One region of the Afipia massiliensis genome, then DNA from elsewhere that is predicted to be linked to it. Evidence: predicted binding sites of a transcription regulator. Region 1 holds the regulator's gene; each other region holds the start of a gene.

Region 1 (2,270 bases):
GTCGACGCCGTCGTCATTCAGGAAGACACCACGCGCGACGGCGAGTTCGTCATCGTCAACGAAGCCATCGCAGAGGGAAAGAACATCCGCCCCGCCGGCATCGATTTCCGCGAAGGCGACGTGCTGCTGCCGCGCGGTTCGTGGCTCAATGATCGCGCCCTGGCGTTAGCCGCAAGCATGAACCATCCGCAGTTGCCGGTGCACCGCCGCCCGAAGGTCGCGATCCTCGCCACCGGCGACGAGCTGGTCGCGCCGGGCACGACGCCCGGCCCCGGCCAGATCGTCTACAGCAATCTGTTTTCTCTCAGCGCACTGGTGCGAAGCGAAAGCGCGGAGGTCATCGATCTCGGCATCGCGTGCGACACGCTTGAATCCACCGCGAACGGAATCAGCCGCGCACGCGACCTCGGCGCGGACGTTCTCGTCACCACCGGCGGCGCGTCGGTCGGCGATCACGATCTCGTTCAGGCTGCGCTGAAAGCCGAAGGCTTCGACATGGCCTTCTGGAAGATCGCGCTGCGCCCCGGCAAACCGATGATGCACGGGCGGCTCGACACGATGCGCGTGCTCGGGCTGCCTGGAAATCCGGTGTCGTCCTATGTCTGCGCCTTCCTGTTTCTGGTGCCGCTGATCCGCGCGCTCTCGGGGCGGACGAGCGTCGATCATCTGCTTGAACGCGCCGTGCTTGGGCGCGAATTGCCTGCCAACGACAAGCGGCAGGATTATCTACGGGCGCGGCTCACGCCCGGCAGCGACGGCTTGCCTGTCGCAACCTCCGTGGGCGCGCAGGACAGCTCGCTTGTAGCCAATCTGGCCGCGTCCGATGCGCTGATCGTCCGCGCCCCCCATGCGCCAGCCGCCCCGGCTGGCTCGCCCTGCACGATCCTCCGGCTTCCCGGCTGATCCCTAAACCCTCCCGCCGTTCACGAGAAATTAAGGGGTTGCGGAACACATATGGAACATATAGTGTTCGTTCATGATTTGTTTCGAGTGACTCGCACCCCTTAAGTGTCCTTCCCGTACTTCTTTCAGTGGGATCTAAAGAGGCGCGGCATCGGCTCAAAACTCGAGATTCTAGGGATCGGGGACCAATTCAGATGCTGACACGCAAACAATACGAGCTTCTGCGCTTCATCAACGAGCGGCTCAAGGAAGCTGGTGTTCCGCCCTCCTTCGACGAAATGAAGGACGCGCTGGACCTGCGTTCCAAGTCCGGCATCCACCGGCTCATTACCGCCCTTGAAGAACGCGGCTTCATCCGCAGGCTCGCCAACCGGGCCCGCGCCATCGAGGTCATCAAGCTTCCCGAACTCGGCGCCAATCCGGGCGGCGCACGCCGCGGCTTCACCCCGAGCGTCATCGAAGGCAACCTCGGAAAGGTTCGCGCGAACACCTCCGCCGGTCCCGACGAGGATGTGAGCTACCCCGTTTCCGTACCGGTCATGGGCCGGATCGCGGCAGGTACACCGATCGAGGCGCTGCAGACCCGCAGCCACACCATCAGCGTGCCGCCCGACATGCTCGGGTCCGGCGAACACTACGCCCTCGAAGTGCGCGGCGATTCCATGATGGAAGCTGGTATTCTCGACGGCGATACCGTGCTGATCCAGCGCAACGAGAGCGCCGACACCGGCGACATCGTGGTGGCGCTGATCGATGAGGAAGAAGCCACCTTGAAGCGCTTCCGGCGCCGCGGTGCGTCCATCGCGCTCGAGCCTGCCAACGCGGCTTACGAGGTCCGTATCCTTCCGCCCAATCGCGTGCGCATTCAGGGCAAGCTGATCGGGCTCGTTCGGAAGTATTGAGTTCGGTTTGGCACGAACTGAAAAAATGGTCCGGCGCCATTCCGGGGCGCGAGCGCTTGCGAGCGAACCCGGAATCCAGAAACTGCTTCCACCGAACCCTGCTGGATTCCGGATCAACCCGCTGCGCAGCCTGTCCGGAATGACAGCGCGATCAATCATCAGGCTGGAGATCACTTTCCGTCGGCGTGGCGTCGACCGGCTGGACCGGACGGTTTAGCCGGACAGCAGAGACGTCAGACTCGTCTTCAACATTTGCCGGTGACCAGGGCCGATCCACGCCGCGCGGCCGGTTAGCCGTGATCGCGTAGCCGTCCGCTGTTTTGCGCAAGGCCAGCGTCCCTCGCCTGCGCAGCATCTCCTGATCCAGCACCATGGCCGCGCAGTCGGTGGGCGGTTGCCGAAGCGTCACGATGACCGCGGCCCGCGCGCAATCGTCCGCGAATGCGTCAGGCTTCAGTGTCAGCG
Region 2 (2,270 bases), 2.4 Mb from region 1:
TTAGTAACACATTGATTCAAAACGATGATTCTGGCATGATTCGGAATAGGCGGGATACGCTGGAACACACTTGGCCTTCAACTAGATTGCAAGGCAGCTGGCAGGACGGTTTCCCAACGGATGGAAGCCTAGAAAGCCTCTAGCGCAAACAAGTCCGGGGCCCGCCGCCTTCACTTGATCGGGTAGCCATAGAATCTGAATAGCTGTTCTTGGTCTGAGGTCAGTTTCGCCTTGTGCCAAACTGGAAGAAGTGTGACGCCATAGTCAGCATGCCGACCGTTTTCGGTCGGGATTACGGGCTTCAACATCTTCGCAAAGGCCGGGTCCCACGTGGAAACCGATAGCGTATTCGCTCCCTGATAAAACGAACTCGCGACGGCGTCGGCTAGCTGCACACCGGCGTTTTTCGCGTGCGCTATAATCCTATTGCTCGCCGGATGTAACACCTTCCATTTTATCGTGCGCTTGTTAAGCAACGTAGAGTTAGAGCGCGCCTGCTCTTTGAGCAAATCATGGTACGCGGCCGTTTGGCCGTATCGCATACCCCCTCGCTCGCTGAACACGACTTGCAGATGCTTTGCGCTCCCATAAGTCTTCAGCGCATCAGCCTCAACGAAATCGGTCACGCGCTCCAGCAGTAGCCTGATGCACCAATTATAGAACCACTCTTGGTTAAACGGTCGGGCCGCTTGAACACGCTCATTTTGATGGCGCAACATGTTCTTCTTATTAGAAAGCAACGCGAAGCATCTAAGAGGGAGCTTAGCGAGATGATCGCACAACAGCGCTTTTCGTGCTGCGTTTAAGCCTCGGAAGTGGAGATCGGGTCTTTGCGTTGCATTTATGAGTTGCCGTATTTCTTGAACCCAGGAGACAGTATCTCGTTCACGTTCTTGTCTGACGAGTACAGCTCCAATCGACAGCCATTCACTTGCGCCGTTGGCATCCATTGGCTGGATTCTCGCCAAGCCGGGATCACCAGCTTCATCTACATACAGAACGTAGCGAATGTCCGGCTTTTCGAACGCCAAGCTCATTGTTTGTGGCTCAATGGAGTGACCTCAAAGTTTCTAAAAATAATGGGCGCACGCGATTTCGCCCTCGCAGGCTAGCGGTGCTTACGACACTCGCCCTACCGGCTGGGGACCGGAGGGCGGTTTGCCGAATAACCCAAAGTGCAATTTGACTACAGGGATTGGACCCAGACGCTACAGGCGCATCCACCAATGCTGCAAGAAAGTCCTTCAAGAACTGTAATGATGGTGCTTCCGCCCAGCTGCCGGAGATTCGTTGGTGATTCTCTGTTCCCTAAATGTTCTTGCGCTGGCAAAAGTTCCTGCTAGGGTTGCAGCGGGGGCGAGGGAGCAATGGTTCAGCGCGTATCCACGGTGGCGTTTGAAGGCATCGAAGCCCGCGCGGTGGACGTGCAGGTTCAGGTCGCGCCGGGACTGCCCGCATTCTCCATCGTCGGCCTGCCCGATAAAGCCGTTTCCGAAGCACGCGAGCGGGTGCGCTCCGCCCTGATTGCCTCTGGTTTGGCGCTGCCCGCCCGGCGAATCACCGTCAATCTCGCGCCCGCCGACCTGCCCAAAGAAGGCAGTCATTACGATCTCCCCATCGCGCTCGGACTGATGGCCGCCATCGGCGCAATCCCGCCCGATGCACTGAACGGTTTTACGGTGCTGGGCGAACTCGGTCTCGATGGTTCGATCGCGCCGGTCGCCGGCGTCCTTCCCGCAGCCATCGGCGCCAATGCACGCGACGAAGGACTGATCTGTCCCGCGGCCTGTGGTCCCGAAGCAGCATGGGCCAGCCCCGAGATTCAGATCGTCGCCGCGGCATCGCTGATTCAGATCGCCAATCATTTCAAGGGCACGCAGGTTCTGTCGCGGCCCGAACCGAAGATCACCGAACGCCAGATTGCGGCGCTCGACCTGCGCGACATCAAGGGCCAGGAAAGCGCCAAGCGCGCGCTCGAGATTGCCGCTGCCGGCGGACACCATTTGCTGATGATCGGCAGTCCGGGTTCGGGCAAATCCATGCTGGCGGCGCGGCTGCCCTCGATCCTGCCGCCACTGTCGCCTTCCGAACTGCTCGAGATTTCAATGATCGCCTCCGTTGCGGGCGAAATCGAAGGCGGTGCATTAACAGCGCGGCGTCCGTTCCGCGCCCCGCACCACTCCGCCAGCATGGCCGCGCTGACGGGCGGCGGCATGCGCGCCAAGCCCGGCGAGATTTCGCTGGCGCATCACGGCGTGCTGTTCCTCGAT
Region 3 (2,270 bases), 3.5 Mb from region 1:
GACTTCCGAATCATGCGGCGATGCTGCGGGCGCAGCAACCATCCCGCAAGCCGGAATTTTCAGCCGTGCCCGCTATTCAGCGGCGGCTAAAACAGATCCAGTTGCTCGTTGGCACGCTTGGGCCGCGCGAAGTGGGCTGTCGTCAGTTTCGACCGCCGCTTGTTGAGGCCGAGCTTCTCGCAGGCGATCTCGAACCGCCGCCCGATCATCCAGGCCATCGGCCCGGTGCCTTTCATCCGCGTGCCCCACTGCGAGTCGTAATCGCGACCATCGCGCATATCGCGGATCAGCGTGAAGACGTGGCGATACCTGTCCGGGTAATTCGCCATCAGCCATTCGCGGAACAGATCGCGCACTTCGAGCGGCAGCCGCAACAGCACGTAGCTCGCTTCCTTGACGCCGGCATGGGCGGCGGCATCGAGAATGCGCTCGATCTCGGAATCGTTCAGCGCGGGGATCACAGGCGCGACCATCACTGTCGTCGGAATTCCGGCGTCAGCCAGTTGGCGCAGCGCCTCCAGTCGTTTCGGCGGCGTCGCGGCGCGCGGCTCCATGGTGCGCGCGAGTTTCGGGTCCAGCGTCGTCACCGAAATCGCGACCTTGGCGAGATTGCGCTTCGCCATCCGCGCGAGGATGTCGATGTCGCGCGTCACCAGGGCCGACTTGGTGACGATGCCGACGGGATGCGAGGCGCGCTCCAGCACTTCGAGAATGCCGCGCATGATTTTGTGCTCGCGCTCGATCGGCTGATAGGGATCGGTGTTGGTGCCGATCGCGATCATGCGCGGCTCGTATCCCGGCGCGGCCAGTTCCTTTTCCAGCAGTTCCGGCGCGTCCGGCTTGGCGAACAACCGGGATTCGAAATCGAGCCCCGGCGACAGTCCGAGATAGGCGTGGGTCGGACGCGCGAAACAATAGACGCAGCCGTGCTCGCAGCCGCGATACGGATTGATCGAACGGTCGAATCCGATGTCCGGCGAGTCATTCCGGGTGATGACCTTGCGCGCGGTATCGACCGCAACCGTGGTCTTGAACGGCGGCAGCTCTTCGAGGCTCTGCCAGCCGTCGTCGAAGGTGACCCGCGCTTCGGCCTCGAAGCGTCCGCTGGCGTTGGATTGCGCTCCGCGTCCCCTGCTCCGCTGGCGGTCGATCGCGACTTCGATCTCGGGAAACGGAGAAGGAGCACCCGCCGGATCAGAGGGGGGCGTCACCGGCGGGTGCTTGAGGGCATGGGATGCATGGCTCATGGAGAGAACATAGCATCGCACGAGAACAAAACAAGAACTTCAAGGGCGCCTGTCCCCAAATATTTGGGCCGGTCTCGGCAAGTGCGCTATCAGTCCGGCGGGTCATCCAGCGACGGTTCCCGAGCCTGCCTAGCCGTTAATGAATGCCGCAAAAAGCTGCACCTGACGGGCTGTTCTGACTGTGACAAGATGATAACGGTTTCGCATCAATCGTTTGGCGGACACGTATTTCACCCACTCATGATCAGCGTTGTCATCCCCACTGAAGGCGTCGAGCAACCCGTTGTTGCCACCCTCGCGGCCCTGGTGCCCGGTGCGGCGGCCGGCCTCGTGCGGGACGTGGTGCTGGTGGATCGCGCTGCGTCCGAGGCGATCGAGCGGGTCGCCGATATTGCCGGCTGCCATTTCCTGAAGTTCGAGGGCTCACGCGCTGCCGCACTCGCGGCGGGCGCCCAGCAAAGCCGCTCGCCCTGGCTGCTGTTCCTGCTGCCCGGTGCTGTGCTGGATTCGGGATGGATCGACGAAACCACCCAGTTCATTCAGGGCGTTTCCCTGAGCGGCCGCCAGCGCGCCGGTGTCTTCCGCTACGCGCGCTCTCCCTATGAAGACGCCACGGTGCGCGACGGGGTGAAATCGCTGGCGCGGTTCATCTCCGGCCCGTCGCCCGATCAGGGTCTGCTGATTTCCCGCGACCATTACGAGCGGGTCGGCGGCTATGCCCCTGCGGCGCGCCGCGCCGAAGCCAAACTGCTCTCGAAACTAGGCCGAACCGGCCGAGCCGTGCTGCGGACACGGATTTTCGTCGCCGCCTGACATTAGTTGACCCCGTCAACAATAATATTTGACTGCGTCAACAATATCTCGAAAATGCCCGTCTGAACAGGACGAGGCGTCGCTCGCCATGAGCCCACATTCCAAAGCCGAACAGGAAACGCGGATCGACACGATCCGGCGGTTCAACCGCTTCTACACCCGCAAGATCGGCGTGCTTGAGCAGCATCTGCTCGAAAGTCCATTCACGCT

The links. The regulator LexA, encoded in region 1, represses DNA repair genes until DNA is damaged. The targets are predictions, from matches to a motif close to TGTTCNNNNTGTGTTCNG.
Region 2: YH63_RS07595 (YifB family Mg chelatase-like AAA ATPase) is a predicted target of LexA. The motif match lies at 1,303-1,320, and genes of this name have one in related genera.
Region 3: YH63_RS02550 (PA0069 family radical SAM protein) is a predicted target of LexA. The motif match lies at 1,269-1,286, and genes of this name have one in related genera.

The regions. Positions count from the first base shown of each region.
Region 1 is NZ_LBIA02000001.1:4,029,579-4,031,848, forward strand. Features, by position in the region: gene YH63_RS19400 (molybdopterin molybdotransferase MoeA) at 1-903, shown strand, start outside; gene lexA (transcriptional repressor LexA) at 1,098-1,805, shown strand; gene YH63_RS19410 (ComEC/Rec2 family competence protein) at 1,957-2,270, opposite strand, start outside.
Region 2 is NZ_LBIA02000001.1:1,605,559-1,607,828, reverse strand. Features, by position in the region: gene YH63_RS07600 (DUF3800 domain-containing protein) at 171-1,037, opposite strand; gene YH63_RS07595 (YifB family Mg chelatase-like AAA ATPase) at 1,368-2,270, shown strand, end outside.
Region 3 is NZ_LBIA02000001.1:568,004-570,273, forward strand. Features, by position in the region: gene YH63_RS02545 (ribonuclease HII) at 1-14, opposite strand, end outside; gene YH63_RS02550 (PA0069 family radical SAM protein) at 87-1,247, opposite strand; gene YH63_RS02555 (glycosyl transferase) at 1,488-2,060, shown strand; gene YH63_RS02560 (bifunctional helix-turn-helix transcriptional regulator/GNAT family N-acetyltransferase) at 2,149-2,270, shown strand, end outside.